One region of the Comamonas sp. HJ-2 genome, then DNA from elsewhere that is predicted to be linked to it. Evidence: riboswitches for the same ligand, from Rfam matches in the RefSeq annotation. Region 1 holds a riboswitch; each other region holds the start of a gene.
What was found. A riboswitch is a leader RNA that binds a small molecule or an ion and turns the genes downstream of it on or off. The one in region 1 is predicted to bind glycine.

Region 1 (7,143 bases):
GCAATGCGCAACTCCTGCAGCAGGTGCTGCGGATCGGGCCGGCCGCTCTGCATCTGCTCGCCGGCCTTGCGCATGGCCGTCTGTGCCGTGATCAGCAGCGGCATGGAGGCGGGACGTACAAACACAGGCGTCATCAGACCCAGCACCACACCTGCCAGAGTGGGATGAGCGCCGGTCTTGAGCAGACCGAACCAGAGAATGGCTCCGGGCAGCACATACAGGGGCGCGGCGGCAATGCCCATGCGGTTGAACAGCAGCACCAGCAGCACGCCGGCTGCGGCAACCACAAAGCCCATGGCCTGCAGGCCGCCGGAGTAGAAGAAGGCGATGATGAGCACGGCCACGATGTCGTCGATGATGGCCAGGGCCAGCAGGAAGATACGCAGTGCACCCGGGATATTGCGGCCCAGCAAGGCCAGCACGCCCACGGCAAACGCGATGTCGGTCGCCGTCGGAATTGCCCAGCCGTTGAGCAGCGTCCTGTCGTTGCCCGCCAGGGCCACGTAGATGAGTGCGGGCACGGCCACGCCGCCGATGGCAGCGATCAGCGGCAGACTGGCCTGGCGCAGGCTGGCCAGCGCGCCGTTGTGCAGCTCGCGCCGGATCTCCATGCCCACGACCAGAAAGAACACCGTCATCAGCACATCGTTGACGATGAAATGCAGATCGGTGCTGAAGCTCCATGGGCCAAGCGTCAGCGCGACGGGGACATGCCACAGTGCAAAGTAGCTTGGCGCCGCAGCGGAGTTGGCCCAGATCAGGGCTGCCGCAGCGGCCAGCATGAGCACCATGCCGGCAAAGGATTCGATATGCAGCAGGTGCGAGATTTGTGCCTGCACGCGCTCGGTCGCTGATTGCAGCGCGGGAACACGGGGTGAATTTTGGGATGCAAAAGGCGCAGGGGCCTGCACAAGTGTTTGTGGGTCCATGTGTCGGTAGGTGTCTGAAGTCGTACGCTGAAGGCGTGCGGCACCTGAGGCAATGCCTGCTGGTGCCGTCTGCACTGCAAACGACTGGCGCGCTGGCGGCCCGACCTGCGCATGAACATTCACCTGCCATCGCCACCTCGTGCGGCGGGCACCCAGCTGAAATTGTAGCTAAAGACGCAGAAATGGTCTGGATTTGAGGTTATTTTTCCGGGGTGGAGGCTTCGTCATCAGAACGGAAGCCGTTCGCGCTTCACGTCGCCTTGGCTTGAGCGGGTGGACTGCACGAATCGCGTCAGCACCGTCCGGCAGCCGGCGCTATGCTGGCGCGCTAACAGAAAAGAAAGCGTCTCATGCCGGGCATAGGAATGGAATATTTGTGGGTGGGGGTGGTGCTGTTTGCGGCGGCTGCGCAGACGGTGCGCAACACGGCCCAGCGCTCGCTGACGGCGCAGGTCGGCACCTTGCCCGCCACGCTGGTGCGCTTTCTCTATGGCCTGCCGTTTGCTGCGATCTATCTGCTGGCGCTGTACAGTCTGGGCGATCCGTCCCAGGTGCTGCCGAAGTTCAGTGCCGCGTATCTGGGCTGGATCGCGCTTGGTGCCTTCTTTCAGGTTGCGGCCACGGCTGCTTTGCTCATGGCCATGAAGGAGCGCAATTTTGCCGTGGCGGTCACGCTGTCCAAGACCGAGGTGCTGCAGGTGGCCCTGTTTGCCGCCATGTTCCTGCATGAGCTGCCGAGCCGGCTGGCGCTGCTGGCCATGGTGCTTGCTACCGTGGGCGTGCTGATGCTGTCGCTGCCGCCGCGCGGGCAGCTGTTCACGCTCTCGGCCTGGACCAGCAAATCTTCGGTCTACGGGCTGATCTGCGGCGCCTGTTTTGCGCTGGCCACCGTGGGCTTTCGCGGCGGCGCGGTCGAGATCGCAACACTGGGCGTGAGCTCGCCCTGGTTGTCGGGGGCCTGGGGCGTGCTGATCGCGCAGACCATGCAGTCCGTCGTCATGAGCGCCTGGATTGCCAGAACCCATGAACAGGGCCTACGCCCCATCTTCAAGGCCTGGCGCATCTCGCTGCTGGCCGGCAGCATGGGCGCTGCGGCCTCGCTGGCCTGGTTCACCGCCTATGCCATGCAGGGGGCGGCCGCCGTGCGCACCCTGGGCATGGTGGAGGTGGTGTTCAGCTATATCGTCTCGCGCAAGGTGTTCAGCGAGAAGCTCTCATTGACGGAAAAGCTGGGCATGGCGCTGATGATGCTGGGCCTGGTGCTGATCTGTCTGCAGCTCTGATTTCAAGAGCTTCCTGCGCTTGTCTAGTCTCATTTTCAAAGCTATAAGTCCTTGAAATGAAATATGAAAAAGCGCAAGAAGCTTCTGAATCAATAGCGTGCTGCCGCGGCTGTCGCTGTCTCAGCTGCAGCCAGGGCATCGACAGCGCGGCTGTGCTGCGCCTCAGGCGGCTTGCTGTTGCGCTTGCGCCAGGCGTTGGCGCTGCTCGGGCTTGACCGCATAGAGCCGGTAGCCGATCGTCAGCAGCGCAAACCACAGGGGCGCGATATATAGCGCCACGCGGGTGCTGGCATCCAGCGACAGGCAGACCAGCACCACGGCCAGAAAGGCCAGCACAAACCAGTTGGTGAACGGCGCGCCGGGCATGCGGTAGGCCACGGCTGCGGCATGACCCAGGCTGACGGCGCGGCGATAGCGCAGATGGGAGAAGACGATGATGCCCCAGGTCCAGACGGCGCCTATGGTGGCAATGCTGGTCACGTAGATGAAGGCTTCCTCGGGCACCAGATAGTTCAGCACCACGCCGACCAGCATGAAGGCTGCAGAGATCAAAATGCCGGCGGCCGGCACATGGCGTGAATTGACCCGGCCCAGCCTGGCGGGCGCCTGTTTGAATTGCGCCAGCGTATAGAGCATGCGGCCCGTGCTGAAGATGCCGCTGTTGCACGAAGAGGCTGCGGCGGTGATGACCACGAAGTTGATGATGCCGGCGGCCGCAGGAATGCCCAGCTTGTCGAAGACATGGACGAAGGGGCTCATGTCGGGGCTGAGCTCGTTCCAGGGCACCAGCGACATGATGACGATCAGGGCACCGATATAGAAGATCAGAATGCGGTAGACGATGCTGTTGGTGGCGCGAGGCAGCACTTTCTCGGGCGACTCGGCCTCGCCGGCCGTCACGCCGATCAGCTCCACGCCGGTATAGGCAAAGCAGGCTATCTGCAAGGTGAAGACCACGCCCACCATGCCCACGGGCGCAAAGCCGCCGTGCGACCAGAGATTGGCGAAGCTTGCCGTCTGGCCCAGCGGTCCCCAGCCCGTGGTGATGATGGCCACACCCAGCACCAGCGTGGCAACAATGGTCACGACCTTGATCAGCGCGAACCAGAATTCCAGCTCGCCGAAGACCTTGACCGCAATCAGATTCACGCCCAGCAGCACGGCCAGGGTGGCGAGCGCCGGAACCCATTGCGGAATGGCCGGAAACCAGTAGTGGGTGTAGATGCCTATGGCCGTGAGCTCGGCCATGCCCGTCACCACCCAGGTGAACCAGTAGGTCCAGCCGGTGACGAATCCGGCCCAGGGGCTGACATAGGTTTCGGCATAGGTGGCAAAAGAGCCGGCCACCGGGCGGTGCACCAGCAACTCGCCCAGTGCCCGCATGATGAAGAAGATGGCCAGCCCCGCGATGGCGTAGCTGACCAGCAGCAGCGGCCCGGCCTTGTGGATCGCCTTGGCCGAGCCCAGGAACAGGCCCACGCCAATGGCGCCGCCCAGGGCGATCAGCTGGATGTGCCGGTCCTTGAGGCCGCGCTCCAGCTCCCCTGTCTGCTGCAGCGACTCCCCGGCTGCGCTTGGATGATTTCGACTCATGTTGTATGTCTCCGTTTTGCCATTCACACGGCAACAGCTGTCCCTCACGGGGCGCTGCGGCTGCCGTGTCTGGCTTGTTGATGAGGTTTTCAGGTCGTGGTCAGGCGCTGGCGGTGCTCAGCGTGGCCGGTCGGGGCTGTCTGCTGGCGCTGCCCATGGACTGCAGCACGAGGTCGCCGACCATGTCGGCGGTGACGGCCGACAAGGTCCAGCCCAGATGGCCGTGGCCGGTGTTGTAGAACACGCAGGGCTTGTTGCCAGGGCCCACGCGCGGCAGCATGTCCGGCATCATGGGGCGCAGGCCCGCCCAGGGCACGACGCTGCGCGTGCTGACGCCAGGGAAGCACTGCTGAACCCATTCGATGAGCGGGCGGATGCGGTCGGCGCGGATGTCCTTGTTGAAGCCGTTGAACTCCGCCGTACCGGCAACTCGGAAGCGATCGTCGCCGAGGCGGCTGGTGACCAGCTTGGTCTCGTCGTCCAGCAGACTCACCACGGGGGCTGCGGCGCGGCTGGCTTCGTCCGGCAGATTCACCGTGATGGAATAGCCCTTGACCGGATAGATGTTGACGCTGTCGCCGAGTTGGGCGGCCAGGGCGCGGCTGGCCGTGCCTGCGCAGACCACCATGGCGTCGAAAGTCGAGGTCTCGGTTTCCAGGCCCTGGCGCACGGTCACGCTGGCCTGCTTGCCATTGCTGTTCACCGACACGATTTCCTGGCCGTAGCGGCATTGCACGCCCAGTCGCTCGCAGGCGGCGGCAAGGCCGCTGGTGAACTTGTGGATGTCGCCCGTGGAGTCGCTCTCGGTGAAGTAGCCGCCATAGAAGGTTCCGGACAGGGTCGGCTCTATGGAGCGCATCTCCTGCGGTGTCACGGCGCGGCGCTCCAGACCGCCTTTGGCCAGCAACCGGGAAACCTTGCCCGCATGTTCAAAGCCTGCTCGGTCGCGATAGATATGCAAGATGCCTTTTTGCTTCAGGTCGAAGTCAATGCCTTCGCTGGCCGCCCAGTCAAACAGGTGCTCGCGTGCCGCAATCGCCAGCCTGGCGGTCTCCACGGTGTTTTTCTCGTAATGGGGGATGGCAGCGAGAAACTGGCAGAACCAGGACATCTTGTGCCAGCTGGGCTTGGGGTTGAGCAGTAGCGGTGCATCGCTCTTGAGCATCCATTTGAGGCCCTTGACGATGGTGGACCAATGGGTCCAGACCTCGGCGTTCGAGGCCGAGAGCTGGCCTCCATTGGCGAACGAGGTTTCCATGGCGGCATAGCGCTGCTTCTCGAACAGGGTGACGGAAAATCCGCGGCGAGCGAGGGCGTAGGCGGTGGTCACGCCCGTGATGCCACCGCCGATGACGGCGATTGTCTTCATGATTCAGATTCCAGAAACGTCAAGGGTGGAGCCCGTGCGCAACATGCGCAGCGAACGCCCCCTCTGTTCTGGACCTGAGAGATTCACGAGGCAGGGCCTTGCGGCGCTGCTCGCTTGCTCCTTCGGTATGCCCGGCGGACGATGACGTCCGGACATTCTTCAGAGTGTGTGAAAGCGATGCCGATCCTTTGGCCTGAGAGTTTCCGGGGCGGTTGCTCCTTCGGCGCTGCATGCGCCAAGTTTGCGCTGCAGTCTCTCTCGGCATCACCGGGCTGAGAGCCTGTGGGCAAATGTAGGAAGAATGGCGGCGCCTGGATATACGGGTTTTCTAGACTTCTGCGCCAGGGCCCAGCCATGGCTGCTCATGTCTAGTCCATGCTATTTGATAGCGCCTGCCGCTTATCCTTCAAGGGAATATTGATTATTTGTCCATGAAAATGAATTTATTAAAGCGCAGTGTGCTTCTAAATTCATAGCGATAGACGCTGTCAAGTGCCGCCGAGCAGCCCCAGAGTCAGCCCCTGCATTGGCATGGCGGGTCATGGTCGGCGGTGGATTTGGGCAAAATATCGTCTTTGCCTGTCAATGGGCCCGGCGATATCACCGCTTTGCCATTGAAGCACCCGACTGGGGTGGCTGCCGATTCAGGATGCAACTGGCCTATCCGCCATGGCGTTCTGCTGTCATGGCTTCGTTCCTTTGTCCTTGTTGCCCGCGACCGTCATGGTCGCCTTTTTGCGTTGCCTGTCGCAGCGCCTGCGGGATGGTTGGGTGTTTTGTCCGGATGGGCGCAAACCATTACAACAAGACATTTATGTCCCAACCCAACTCAAGCCAGCAGCTCGCGCCGACTGGTGATGGTGACGATAACCAGCCCCGCTTGCACCGGGTGCTCAAGCAGCGCCACCTGAGCATGATCGCCATTGGCGGCGCCATCGGAACGGGCCTGTTCGTGGCCTCCGGCTCGGCCATCGCCCAGATCGGCCCCGGCGGTGCCGTGCTCACCTATCTGCTCATCGGCATCATGGTGTACTACATCATGACCAGCCTGGGCGAGCTGGCTGCCTTCATGCCGGTGGCCGGTTCCTTCTCGACCTATGCCTCGCGCTATGTGGATCGCGGCTTCGGCTTTGCGCTGGGCTGGAACTTCTGGTTCAGCTGGGCCGTGGTGGTGGCGGTGGATCTGGTGGCCTCGCAACTGGTCATGGCCTACTGGTTTCCCGATGTGCCGGGCATCCTCTGGAGCGGCCTGTTCCTGCTGCTGATGGTGGGGCTGAACGCGTTTTCCGCGCGCGGTTTTGCCGAGGCCGAATACTGGTTCGCGCTGATCAAGGTGCTGGCCGTGGTGGCCTTTCTGATTACCGGCGTGCTGATTCTGTTCGGCATCATCAGCAACGGCCATGTACCGGGCTTCGAGAACTGGACCACGGGCGATGCGCCATTCGTCGGCAATTTCGCGACCTTTGTGGGCGTGGCCATGATCGTGGCCTATTCCTTCCAGGGCACGGAGCTGGTGGGCGTGGCGGCGGGCGAATCCGAGAATCCGCGCGAGAACGTGCCGCGTGCGATTCGCCAGGTGTTCTGGCGCATTCTGCTGTTCTATGTGCTGGCCATTGTCGTCATCGGCTTTCTGATTCCCTATACCGATCCGCAGCTGCTGCGCACCGATGTGGCCGATATCGCCGTGAGCCCGTTCACGCTGGTGTTCCAGCACGCGGGCCTGCTGTCGGCGGCCACGGTGATGAATGCGGTGATCCTGACCTCGGTGCTGTCGGCCGGCAACTCCGGCATGTATGCGGCCACGCGCATGCTCTACAACATGGCGACCGAGGGCAATGCGCCGCGCATCTTCTCCCGGCTGACCCAGAACGGCGTGCCGCTGGTGGCCTTGATCGGCAGCACGCTGGTCGCCAGCCTGTGTCTGTTTTCCTCGCTCTACAGCCCGCAGGCCGTCTATATCTGGCTGCTG
Region 2 (4,670 bases), on a different contig from region 1:
TGGTAGTCCAAGTTTTTGTCCGCATCCCCACCGGGGGCTAGTGGGTCACTTCTGGGTGGAAATCAACACACCCTCCTCAAGTACATCCGCACGGGCGACGTGGCCGCTGAGTATGCCTACCACCTGCTCTGGCGTAAGTCCGAAGTAGTTGCTGCACTGTTCTCTGGCCCAGTAGTTCACTTGCCTGATGTGAAGGCACTCTTGTCTACGTGGACCGGATTGAGCCCGGACCTGCATACGCTCTTCATCACTTGATCTCCAGAATTCGTCTTCCTCTTCAGCCAGCACATCCATGTCCTCCACCGCAGCGAAGAACGCACCAAAGCTGCGTATGTAGAGGGGGATCACCTGATCGAAAACATACTTCAGGTCGGCTCCATTTTTCGCAGAATTGAATTCGACAGTCATGTAGTCTTCAAGGCATGGAAGCGCCTCTGAATTTCGCCGATACCTCCGGCTTAAAAGTCCAATTTCAAGGCCACTGACCTCCTCGTGAAGTCGATAGCTCACTTCATGGATAGGCCAATCGGGGCGGTCTTCAAATGTGATGACATCCACATTCGCCAGCCCCCAAGGCGCAGGAAGCAAAGACAAACTCTGGCATAGCTTTGCGTAGATTTCAGCAGGACTTTCGTCAAAATCGAATACTCTGCAAACCCTGACAACGTTGGACGTATTTTTCATTTTCTCCGCTGCCGGACATTCATTCCGCTCGGACAGACCGAGTGGACTCCGAAATTCAATCTACGCTTTTCTGCCGCGCTTTTTCGCTCTGGCATCTGCAGGCAAGTACCGCTCGGCATACACACCATTTGGGTTCAGCACGGTCGCGGAACGATTCATGCGATGCCTTCTCCGAATTCGGATCGCTGAATCGGAAGGGGCGGAACGAAAAACCTGCACTCTCAGGGCGCCTCGAATGAGCCAATGCACGTTCCAGCCCAGATTACCGCTGGGGGCGTTGTTGCACAAATTGCCGGCTAAGGTGAGGTCCTGCGGCGCGGCGAGGATGCGCGTGGTGACGAAGCCGCGAACGACGACGACGTTCTGCACGCGCGCCATGACCATGTTGATGCCGCCGGTGCCGAGGCAGCGCCCCGTGGCGGGGTCATTGCCGGGGTCGGCCGCTCCGCTTTCAGAGACCAGAAGAATCTGTAGGCGTCTTCGCCATCAAGCCAGATACGTTCAATCGGGAAGCATGGCGTTTCTTCCGGTGGAAGCCGGTCCGGCGGCGGAGCCTGCGCCGGCTGCAACCGCACATCGGTCGCTGTCTCCTGCTTCTCGCGCAGTATCCGCTCACGCTCTTGCTGGCGCAGCAGCTCCTGCGCGGCGCTCTCCTGTTCGGCACTGTTTTTCGTTTGTGCGGACGCCGGCACCATCAGCGCCAGCAGGCCGAACAAGGCCCAACGCGCCTGTCGAAGCCAATCTCCCATCCCATCTCCTTTTGCAAGCGTGTGGAGACACGCTGCCTGCACGAACGCCGGGGTTCGCCGTGACCGTTTGATCTAAAGTGGGCAAGGATAGGAACGGACTCGATCGAGCGGTATAAGAAGATTCTTAAAAATGGCCGTGGGGATGCGCCGGTACGGCGCAGCGCTGGCCAAACGAAGTGCAACGGCCTTCGTTGCGACGAGCTTTGCGCTTTTTGGCCTTTGATGTCGCGCGTATGAGTTTTTCATGGCGGGCGGCTTCACAGACGAAGACGCGGGCTTGTGCGAGCCATGGCGGGTTCAGACCGGCCTTCCGCTCCCCCAGCCGGCAGCCGCAGAACCACATCAATACAGGTATTAACCCGAATAGAGTCGCTGAAACTGGCTAAAATCGCGCCCATCCCGCGGGAGAGCGGAGCCTTTCAAGGGTTCCCGCCGAAGGCGCAAACTCCCATAATCGCTCAGGCAATAAGTACCGCAGGTGGGTCTGACAGGACCCGGATATCGCCAACTGGAGAGCAGCCCGCAACCACAAGTCTGCAGGGCTCACCGAAGGGGCAAGCATGTCCACCGCGAAGGTGCTCATGCGCAACTCTCAGGTAAAAGGACAGCGGGAGAGGCAAGCCGGACACTCCCGCCGATGTGAGTGGCTGGTCTATTTTCAAGTGCCTTCATGCTTCCTTCCGTCTCTTTGCTGGACTCGTTCCAGGCCTCCAACTTCACCGTCATGCTGGTCATCTATCTGGTGGCCATTACCGCCGAAGCCATGTCCGGCGCACTCGCCGCAGGCAGGCGCAATATGGATATCTTCGGCGTCGTCGTCATCGCCTTTGTCACTGCCCTGGGAGGCGGCACCATCCGCGACATGGTGCTGGGCCACTACCCCATCGGCTGGACCCAACACCCTGAATATGTGTATCTGGTCATCAGCTTCGGTCTGCTGACCACCGTGATTGCACGCCATATGCACAGGCTCAAGCAGGTGTTTCTGCTGCTGGACGCCATGGGCCTGATCGCCTTTTCGCTGATCGGCTGCAATACCGCGCTGGAGCTGGGCTACCCCACCATCGTCATCATCATGGCCGGCATGATTACCGGCATCAGCGGCGGCATCTTGCGCGATGTGCTCTGCAACCAGGTCCCCGTGGTGTTCCGCCGCGAGCTGTATGCCAGCGTGTCGCTGTCGGTATGCCTGATGTTCCTGGGCCTGCGCTATCTGGATGTCAGCCCCAATATCAGCACCATCGTGTGTTTTGCCGGCGGCCTGGCCTTCCGTCTGGCCGCCATTCGTTTCAAATGGCGTCTGCCGGTTTTCTCGTACCAGCAGCGCTGGGAGTGATCGAGACTCCCCCCTGTGGCGCTGCGCGCCTTCCCCCCTCTCTTGCTACGCAGGAGGGGGACTCAGCCATCGCTGCGGGGCGGCCCTTGCTTGGCTGCTCTGAACTAGACTGCGCCATGCATCACCCATGTAGTTTCACTTTCCATGTCTGAACCGATCACATGGATGCCGGATGGCACCCCCTATAGTTCCAGATTCGGCGATCGCTATCACAGCGAGTTCGGCGGCCTCGACCAGGCCCGCCAGGTTTTTCTCGGTGGCTGCGATCTGCCAGTTGCCTGGGCCGATGCAGCGCAGTGGCGCATTCTGGAAACCGGCTTTGGCTTCGGCCTGAATTTCCTGGTCACATGGGCGGCATGGAAGGCCGATCCCAGACGCCCGCGCATTCTGCATTTTGTCTCGGTGGAGGCCTACCCTGTCTCGCGCGAGGATCTGCTCGCGTTTTTGCCGGCCGATGAGGTACTGCGCGCGCTTGGCGAACAACTGGCCGAGCAATGGTGGGGACTGCTGCCGGGCGTGCATCGCCTTTCCTTTGATGACGGCCAGGTGCTGCTGACGCTCTATATAGGCGATGCCAGGACCATGCTGCGCAAACAGCAGATGACGGCGGACAGCGTGTATCTGGATGGCTTCTCTCCCCAGCTCAACCCCGAGATGTGGGATGAAGATGCCATGAAGAACATTGCCCGCCATTGCCGCCGGGGCACGCAGCTTGCCACCTGGTGCGTGACCGGCCATGTGCGCCTGGCGCTCAAGGCTCAGGGTTTTGAAGTCAAGAAGCGCGCTGGCGTGCCGCCCAAGCGCCATAACCTGCATGCAGCCTACAACCCGGCCTGGGAGCCACGCCATCGCCCTGACGGCCTGCCTGCACCCGTGGGCCAGGCCGGCCGCTGCCTGGTGCTGGGTGCAGGCCTGGCTGGTGCCGCCGCTGCCGCCAGCCTGGCAAGACGCGGCTGGGAAGTGACGGTGCTGGATGCTGCGGCCGAGCCTGCGGCAGGAGCATCAGGCCTGCCAGCCGGCTTGTTTTGCCCGCATATTTCGCCCGATGACAGTGTTCTATCGCGCCTGTCCAGAAGTGGCGTGCGCACAACGCTACAAAATCTGCAGCAACTGAGCCAAGCGCAAAAGTTGCATCCAGCCCAGGACTGGGCCCATGGCGGCGTGCTGGAGCATGACCTGAACGAGCCTTCCCATCTGCCCAGGTCATGGCTGCAACCCGGCAGCGAGACCAGCCCCTGGGGCCTGCACTGGAGTGCGCCTGCGCAGCTGGCTCAGCTGGCTGCGGCAAAGCTGCCTGCAGACAGCCACGCTGTCTGGCATGAGCAGGCTGGCTGGGTACGCCCCGCACAACTGGTGCGCGCGCTGCTGCAAGCCCCCGGGATTCATTGGCAGGGCCATGCCCGAGCTTCACGGCTGATGCGCGATGAAGTGCGCAACATCTGGCAGGTGCTGGATGCGCAGAGCCAGACCCTGGCCGAAGCCCCCATGCTGGTGCTGGCCCTGGGCCCGGACACCAAGCCCTTGTTACAGGCCAGCGGCCTGGCAGCAGGAGAATGGGAGCTGCAAGCCATACGCGGCCAGGTCAGCGTGGCCGAGCATGATGCAGGGACGCTTGCGGCCATGCCGCCCTTCCCTGTCAACGGTCATGGCAATCTGGTGCCGGACTTCCCTTCGGCCGACCGGGCCGGCTCGCACCAGTGGATCATGGGATCGACCTTCGAGCGCGATGTGACCGAGCTGCCGCCCACGGCTGCCGACCAGCAGGCCGCCCATGCCAGCAATGGCGAAAAGCTGGGCGCTTTGCTGCCCGGCTGCAGGCAGGCGCTGGGCTCCTTCTTCGATGCGAACCAGCGGCCCGCCACCTGGGCGCGCCTGCGTTGCGCGGCCTATGACCGTCTGCC
Region 3 (7,143 bases), on a different contig from region 1:
TGAGCAGCATATGAAGTGCGAGCAATCGCACAGTCAATTCCACGGTTTTCACTTCGTATGCTTCTCATTTCGTTGAGTTCGACTCCCGAAATTGAACTCGATCAATGCACCCTACTTTCGTCTCACTACTGCACCAAACCTTGATTTCCCTTGGCTCCTAGTTTGATTGCCTTTTGATTGGCTCATCATTTGCCGAGTAAAATGCTATAGGACACATCAAAAGTGCTTTAAACCTCAGAAAAGTTACATTATGTAACTTTTGGCTTATTACACGGTTTATTACACGTTTATCGTTTTTGCCTATAAATTATTGATTTATATGGATTTTTGACGAGCCTGGCTTTCTGTTAATCAGAGGTTCTCTGGTTAAAACTTAGCTCATTATTTAGACCAATTTTTCTCAGTCATTGCACGTTTTATTACACGGTCGATGACCAAAAGCAAGCTGCATAAATCGATCTGTACAAAGTGCTACTCACTCCAACTCATACTATAGAAATTGTCTACCGTTATGGGGTAACGCCACTGATGTGGGTGAACACCAGATCGCTCCAGCCATACAGCGCCACCAGCCGGTAACACGCGGCCAAGCCCAGCCGCAGCTGCCATTCATCGGGGTGAACGCTATCTTTTAAGGAAGGAATCTCAAACGCCATGGCTGTGCTCCGCAGGTCAGCAAAAGGGATTCAGCTTAGCGGCAAGCGGGGCGGGGGGATGACTTGTTGGTGACTGGGCGTAAAGGGCTGCCAACGATGAGGCCGCACTCACCCCGGCCGCGTCAATTCCTCCAGCCGCATCAGCCAAGCCCGGGCGTGCACCCCGCCATCGGCCACATCCCCACACATCTCCACCGACGCTTGCAGTTGCCCACACATCGCGGGCCGTTCGGGTTGCCCAAAAACTTTGCAGCGCATTTGTTCGTCAAGTTGCACGCAGGGCACGCCCGCTGGTTTGCCTTGGGGCATGGTGGGGATGAGCGAGGAGATGGATGACTCGCGCAGCTGGAATAAGGCGCGCACAACTTGATGCCCAGGGCCTTGCAGCCAGGGCTGGAAGACGCGTTCGCAGGAGACGTAGAAGTTGTTGCCGTCAATGAGGGCGAGCTTGGCCGCAGGAGTGAAGGCCATCTGTGTGCCAACAGGAGCAACACGGCCACCTGCGCCAACGACCACCAGGAGGTGGCCGTTGGCGTTCCCCGCTTGTCAGCGAGGCTGGGCTTTACAGGGCGACTGGCACGGCTGGGAAGTCGACGTCGGTGTCGGCAATGTGGTTGGTGTAGTTGGTCAACACGTTGAGGGCCACGTTGGCGGTGACTTCGATGACCAGGCCATGGTCCACACCCGCTGCTGCGGCATCGGCCAGATCGCTGTCGGCCAACACGCCACGCTGACGGACGATTTTGATGGCCAGCTCAACCAAGGCCTTGTCTTGTTCGCCTTCGGCGGTGCCGCTTCGGGCTGCGCGGATGGCTGCTTCCGACAAACCAGCACCTTTACCGATCAGGGTGTGTGCAGACAAGCAGTACTGGCAAGCGTTGGTTTGGCCCACGGCCAATGCGATCAACTCGCGCTGGGCGGCGCTCAAGCGGCCTTTGCTCAGTGCGTCGGAGAAAGCCAGGTAGCCGTTCAGGGCGGCTGGAGCCTGGGCGAAGGTGGCAAACAGGTTGGGTACCATGCCGAGCTTGGCCTTGACGCCGTTGAGGGTGGCTTGGGTGGTGGCGTCGGCTTGGGCAAGTGATACAGGTGCGATACGTGTCATGGTGAAACTCTCGTTTTGAATGGCTGTGCGACATGCACCAGTGAATTGTGCGATACGTATAATCACTGAAAGTACAAGAAAGCATACCCAAAGTATCAAGCGCCGCCATGGACCGACTTTCACCTTTGTTTGCCCGCTCGGTGCCCAGCGCACGCGTGTTCTATTCGGGCAACCTGTGCCAGATCTCCGCCTTTGAGGCCGAAGCTCATGTGGGCCATGTGCATTTGATGCGCAGGGGCACCATGAGCGTGATCGACCGGCATGGGCGCGCCAGCAGGGTTGAAGAGCCCAGTTTGTTGTTTTTCCCGCAGAGTTCTGCCCACCGGCTGGTGCCCGATAGCGCCGACGGTGTTGACCTGGTGTGTGCGTCTGTCGATCTGGGCGACGAGGCCCGAGGCGCGCTGATCTCTGCCATGCCCGAGGTGCTGGTGATTCCGCTGAACCAGTCGTCCAGTCTTTCACCCGCGTTGGACCTGTTGTTCCAGGAAGCCTTTGACGAAAAGTGTGGTCGGCAAGCTGCGCTGGACCTGTTGATGGAATACCTGCTCATCTTGTTGCTGCGCCACCTGCTTGACATTTCATCGGTCACCACCGGCATCCTGGCGGCGCTGGGCGACCCACGTTTGTCCAAAGCGGTCACGTCCATGCACGACCGGCCCGGCCATGCATGGACGCTGGAATCGTTGGCCGAAACCGCAGGCATGTCGCGCGCACGCTTTGCCAATCACTTTCGAGAGGTGTCGGGCCTGACCGCGCTCGACTACCTCACGGCCTGGCGCATCACAGTAGTCAAGGGTTTGCTCAAACGAGGCAAGCCGCTCAAGTCCATTGCGCCCATGGTGGGTTACGCCAGCGCTGTAGCGCTTACCCGCGCTTTCACCCACCGCGTCGGCATGCCGCCACTTGCCTGGCTGCAAACGCACACCGATCAGGACTGAGGCTGCCCCATGCCAGTTGCCATGCGGGTTTGATGCATGCCTGCGGCCACGACGGACACACCGCAATGCTGCTGGCTGCGGCCGAACATATTGCAAAGTCCACCACGTTTGATGGCACGCTGAATTTGATCTTTCAGCCCGCTGAAGAAAGCTTGGGGGGGCGCGCAAGATGATTGAAGACGGCCTGTTTGACCGCTTCCCCTGCGACGCAATCTTTGCCATGCACAACCTGCCGGGCTTTCGGCCAGGTCAGTTGTTATTGCGCGAAGGCGCAACCATGGCGTCCAGCGAAAACATTCTGGTGCACATTGAAGGTAAAGGCGGCCATGGTGCCATGCCGCACCAGAGTGCTGACCCGGTCGTTGCGGGTTCGGCAATTGTCATGGCGCTACAAACCATCGTTTCACGCAACGTACCCCCACTGCACATGGCCGTGATCACGGTCGGCTCTTTTCAGTCGGGTGTGGTCAACAACGTCATCCCCCAAAACGCCACGTTAAAGCTTAGCGTACGGGCGCTGGATCGGGATGTGCGAGAGTTGTTGCGCAATCGCATTGTGGAGCTCGTTGAGTTACAGGCGAAAAGTTTTGGCGTGACCGCAAAAGTCGAGTTTTTGCCCGGTTACCCGGTGCTGGTCAATACCCCTATTGAGACGGGAATAGCCCGCGAAGTGGCGGTGGCGTTGGTAGGCGCAGATAACGTGGTGCTCCAAACTGAACCGCTCACCGCCAGTGAAGACTTCGCCTACATGCTCGACAAAGTGCCAGGCAGCTATCTATTCATCGGGAATGGCGATGCAACTAACGGAGGTCACGGGGCCTGCATGGTGCACAACCCCAATTACGATTTTGAAGACCGCAACATACCTGTGGGTGCTGCGTTCTGGGTCGCGTTGACTGAGCGCTTTCTGGCGTAGTTTTTTTATGAAATTCAGATCGGGAGAGATCGCGTTAAATCGCGACGCCGAAGGAGCAACCACCCCGGAAACTCTCAGGCAAAAGGACCGGTTTGAATCGTTGATATCTCTGAAGAGTTGCTGGTCTTAGTCACCCGGCACACCGCAGGAGCAAGTGGTTGCATTGAACACGATGGACCACGAATCTCTCAGGTTCTAAACAGAGGGGGTGCACCAGCCATGCACAGGGCTTGTTGGTGCTCAACACTTTGACGTTTTTGAAAGCTCATTCACTATGAAAACAATCGCAGTTATTGGCGGCGGCATCACGGGCGTCACAACAGCTTATGCCTTGGCAAAACGCGGCTTTTCCGTTACCTTGTTTGAACGCCATCGCTATGCTGCGATGGAAACATCATTCGCAAACGGAGGGCAACTCTCTGCATCTAATGCAGAAGTTTGGACGCATTGGTCCACCATCCTCAAAGGGCTAAAGTGGATGCTCAAAAGTGATGCGCCGCTGCTGGTCAACCCAGCACCTACGTGGCACAAACTCTCCTGGTTTGCAGAGTTCATTGCTGCGATGCCCCATTACGAGCGCAACACGGTTGAGACAGCTCGCTTAGCAGTCGCAGCCCGCAAACACTTGTTTACTTGGGCGCAGGAAGAAGGCATTGATTTCGACCTGAAGAAGGAAGGCATCCTGCACATTTACCGTGACAAAAAAGGGTTCGACCATGCAGGCAAAGTGTCAGTCATGCTGGCCAAGGGGGGCCTACCTCGCTATGCCGTGACCCCAGCTGAAATGAAAGCCATCGAGCCGACATTGGCAGGCACCTACTACGGTGGCTACTTCACTGAGAGCGATTCCACGGGAGACATTCACAAATTCACCAATGGACTAGCAAATGCGGCATCACGACTCGGCGTGCACACGCTGTATGGTCAAGATGTGACGTCGATTCAAAGCGATGGCCAACAAGCTGTCATCACCGTGACACAACAAGACGCCACCCCAAGCCTGCATACCTTTGATAGCGTGGTGGTGTGTGCAGGAGTGGGCAGCCGTGACTTTGCAGCTCAGCTAGGCGATCGCGTGAACATCTACCCCGTCAAAGGCTACTCCATCACCGTCAACTTGAACGATGAAGAAAGTCAATTGGGTGCCCCCACCGTGAGCTTACTGGATGACGAAACCAAGTTGGTCACCAGCCGCTTAGGCCTCAACCGTTTCCGCGTTGCAGGCACTGCCGAATTCAATGGCGTGAACCGTGACATTCGCGCAGACCGCATCCGCCCATTGATTGAATGGGTGGAACAATGTTTTCCCCGCGTTAACACACGCTCTGTAGTGCCTTGGGCAGGCTTGCGCCCTATGATGCCCAACATGATGCCTCGGGTGGGTCAAGGTAGAACTCCCAATGTTTTTTACAACACCGGGCATGGGCACTTGGGTTGGACGTTATCAGCCGTGACAGCTGAGCTGGTGTCAGACACCATCGTCAAAGCTGCAGCAAAGAAATCAGGATATTCAATGAACTTGCATGCAGTTGCTGCTGGCAACATTTAGAGTTCAAAATAATAAGCAGTAGGGGTCTTGCGGCTCTCTACTGCTTTTTTTCTTAACTTAGTTGGTGATTTTCTAAAAAATTAAACAACCTCATCATTGGTTATAGTTTTTTAACATTCAAGCCCGCCAAGCCGGCAGTTGCCAGTTGCGCCACAGTGCCAGTGCGCGAAGGCACACAGTAACAAATAAGCACCCCAGTAAGGCCATCCAGTCTGGAGCATCTAATGTCCAAAGGACCACGTAAGTCCAGCCACCAGCAAAAGAACACACCGCGTAGGGGCGGTGGTCTTTGAAAGCCGTGGGAATTTCATTGCAAACCATGTCACGCAGCACACCACCAAAAACACCCGTGATCAGGCCCATTAAGACGGCGACTACTGGCGGCATGAGTGACTGCAAGGCGAGGTGAACTCCCGTCGCAGTAAATAGTCCCAAGCCCAGCGCGTCGGGCCAGAGTATTGTTCTTTCAGTTACTTCAAAATGCCGCTGTCGCATGAAGACCATAGCAAATACGCACAAGGCCAATACGCCCCAAAGCATTTCGGTATGTTGCACCCAAAAAAACGGGCGTTGATCAAGCAGCAAGTCGCGCAAGGTGCCACCTCCAAAAGCTGCCAGAAAAGCCACAACACAAATGCCCACCGCATCGAGCTTTTTACCCGCAGCTTTCATCAGTCCAGACAACGCAAATGCAGCGGTCGCTAACAACTCGACTATCAAATGTAGGGTGTCCCCCCATGATTGAAGTAAATACATTGAAAATTTATGTCACCAATTTAAAGTTTTCATAGCTAAAGCAAATTCAATCGCACTGTAAATTCCACGTTTTTAATTTTATAGGCTACTGGTCTACAACAGTTCGACTTTAAAAATTGAGCTCGAATAATTAGGGCTGTCACAGTTCGATGTCAGTGCATGGTCTCAAAAAAATTTTTTTGATTCGCGCACTAAGCAAAGCGTCTAAGGATGTCCTGAACAACTCGGATTAGTAAGTGCTACCGGTCCGTTTTTTTAGATGGCGCAATTGCAGCCGTTTTGCTCGCGTCTTCGCGCCATTTCTCACGCCATTTCTGGTCATTCGCGCCGCTTTTGCGGCCTCTGGCCTGTTTGCAGACGCACTCATCCCTGCGCCGCCAGCAGTTGGTGGCGCACCATCCACAGGTTCGATAGTGCAAACAGCGTCTTGAGCTGCAACGTGTTCTTCTTGAGCCCCCGGTAACGCACCTTGGTATAGCCAAACTGTCGTTTGATCACCCTGAAGGGGTGTTCCACCTTGGCCCGGATGCTGGCCTTGATCTTCTCCACTTGGTCTATGAGCGCATCAACGGGGTTGTTCTCTTTGTCCAGCTCTTTGCGTTTGCCTGGGCGCATCGCCACATGCCAAGTGACGTCTTTGCTGGCATCGGGGCGCTTGTGTGCGCCTTGGTAGCCCGCATCCCCAAAGACGTCTGTCTCCTGACCATGGAGCAAACTGTTGCCTTCCACCACATCAGACACGTTGCCCGAGGTGCCGATGACGGTGTGCACCAGCCCAGAGTCCGCGTCCACGCCGATATGGGCCTTCATGCCAAAGTGCCACTCGTTGCCCTTTTGGCTGGAGTGCATCTCTGGATCGCGCTTTCTGCCCTTGTTCTTGGTGGAACTCGGTGCTGCAATCAAGGTGGCATCCACGGCTGTTCCGGCCTTGAGCAGCAAGCCCTGGGCTGCCAGCAGATCATTGACGGTGGCCAGAATCTGATCGGCCAGCTTATGTTTCTCCAGCCGATGGCGAAACCTCAGGATGGTGCTCTCATCCGGTATTCGTCCATGGGCATCGAGCTGGGCAAACTCTCGGTAGATCGGGGTGTCAAAGAAGGCTTCTTCCATCGCCAGATCTGACAGGGTGAACCACTGTTGCATGCAGTGGATGCGCAGCATGGTCTCCAGTGCAAAGGGTGGGCGACCGTTCTTGCCTTCGGGGTAATACGGCGTGATGAGCTCGA

Region 2: another riboswitch for glycine. It lies ahead of ACWGXF_RS07990 (trimeric intracellular cation channel family protein); the one in region 1 lies ahead of ACWGXF_RS01280 (D-amino acid dehydrogenase).
Region 3: another riboswitch for glycine. It lies ahead of ACWGXF_RS23800 (D-amino acid dehydrogenase); the one in region 1 lies ahead of ACWGXF_RS01280 (D-amino acid dehydrogenase).

The regions. Positions count from the first base shown of each region.
Region 1 is NZ_JBSIFD010000001.1:276,128-283,270, reverse strand. Features, by position in the region: gene nhaA (Na+/H+ antiporter NhaA) at 1-929, opposite strand, end outside; gene ACWGXF_RS01290 (DMT family transporter) at 1,280-2,212, shown strand; gene ACWGXF_RS01285 (amino acid permease) at 2,375-3,805, opposite strand; gene ACWGXF_RS01280 (D-amino acid dehydrogenase) at 3,906-5,174, opposite strand; glycine riboswitch at 5,346-5,445, opposite strand; gene ACWGXF_RS01275 (amino acid permease) at 5,989-7,143, shown strand, end outside.
Region 2 is NZ_JBSIFD010000008.1:11,917-16,586, reverse strand. Features, by position in the region: gene ACWGXF_RS08005 (hypothetical protein) at 46-684, opposite strand; gene ACWGXF_RS08000 (hypothetical protein) at 745-1,062, opposite strand; gene ACWGXF_RS07995 (hypothetical protein) at 981-1,400, opposite strand; glycine riboswitch at 1,826-1,918, shown strand; glycine riboswitch at 1,932-2,051, shown strand; gene ACWGXF_RS07990 (trimeric intracellular cation channel family protein) at 2,104-2,769, shown strand; gene mnmC (FAD-dependent 5-carboxymethylaminomethyl-2-thiouridine(34) oxidoreductase MnmC) at 2,935-4,670, shown strand, end outside.
Region 3 is NZ_JBSIFD010000049.1:1,101-8,243, reverse strand. Features, by position in the region: partial or broken gene ACWGXF_RS23825 (class II aldolase) at 513-656, opposite strand; gene ACWGXF_RS23820 (hypothetical protein) at 765-1,019, opposite strand; gene ACWGXF_RS23815 (carboxymuconolactone decarboxylase family protein) at 1,219-1,758, opposite strand; gene ACWGXF_RS23810 (AraC family transcriptional regulator) at 1,866-2,696, shown strand; partial or broken gene ACWGXF_RS23805 (amidohydrolase) at 2,699-3,612, shown strand; glycine riboswitch at 3,623-3,712, shown strand; glycine riboswitch at 3,713-3,825, shown strand; gene ACWGXF_RS23800 (D-amino acid dehydrogenase) at 3,887-5,161, shown strand; gene ACWGXF_RS23795 (trimeric intracellular cation channel family protein) at 5,279-5,917, opposite strand; gene ACWGXF_RS23790 (IS5 family transposase) at 6,281-7,143, opposite strand, start outside.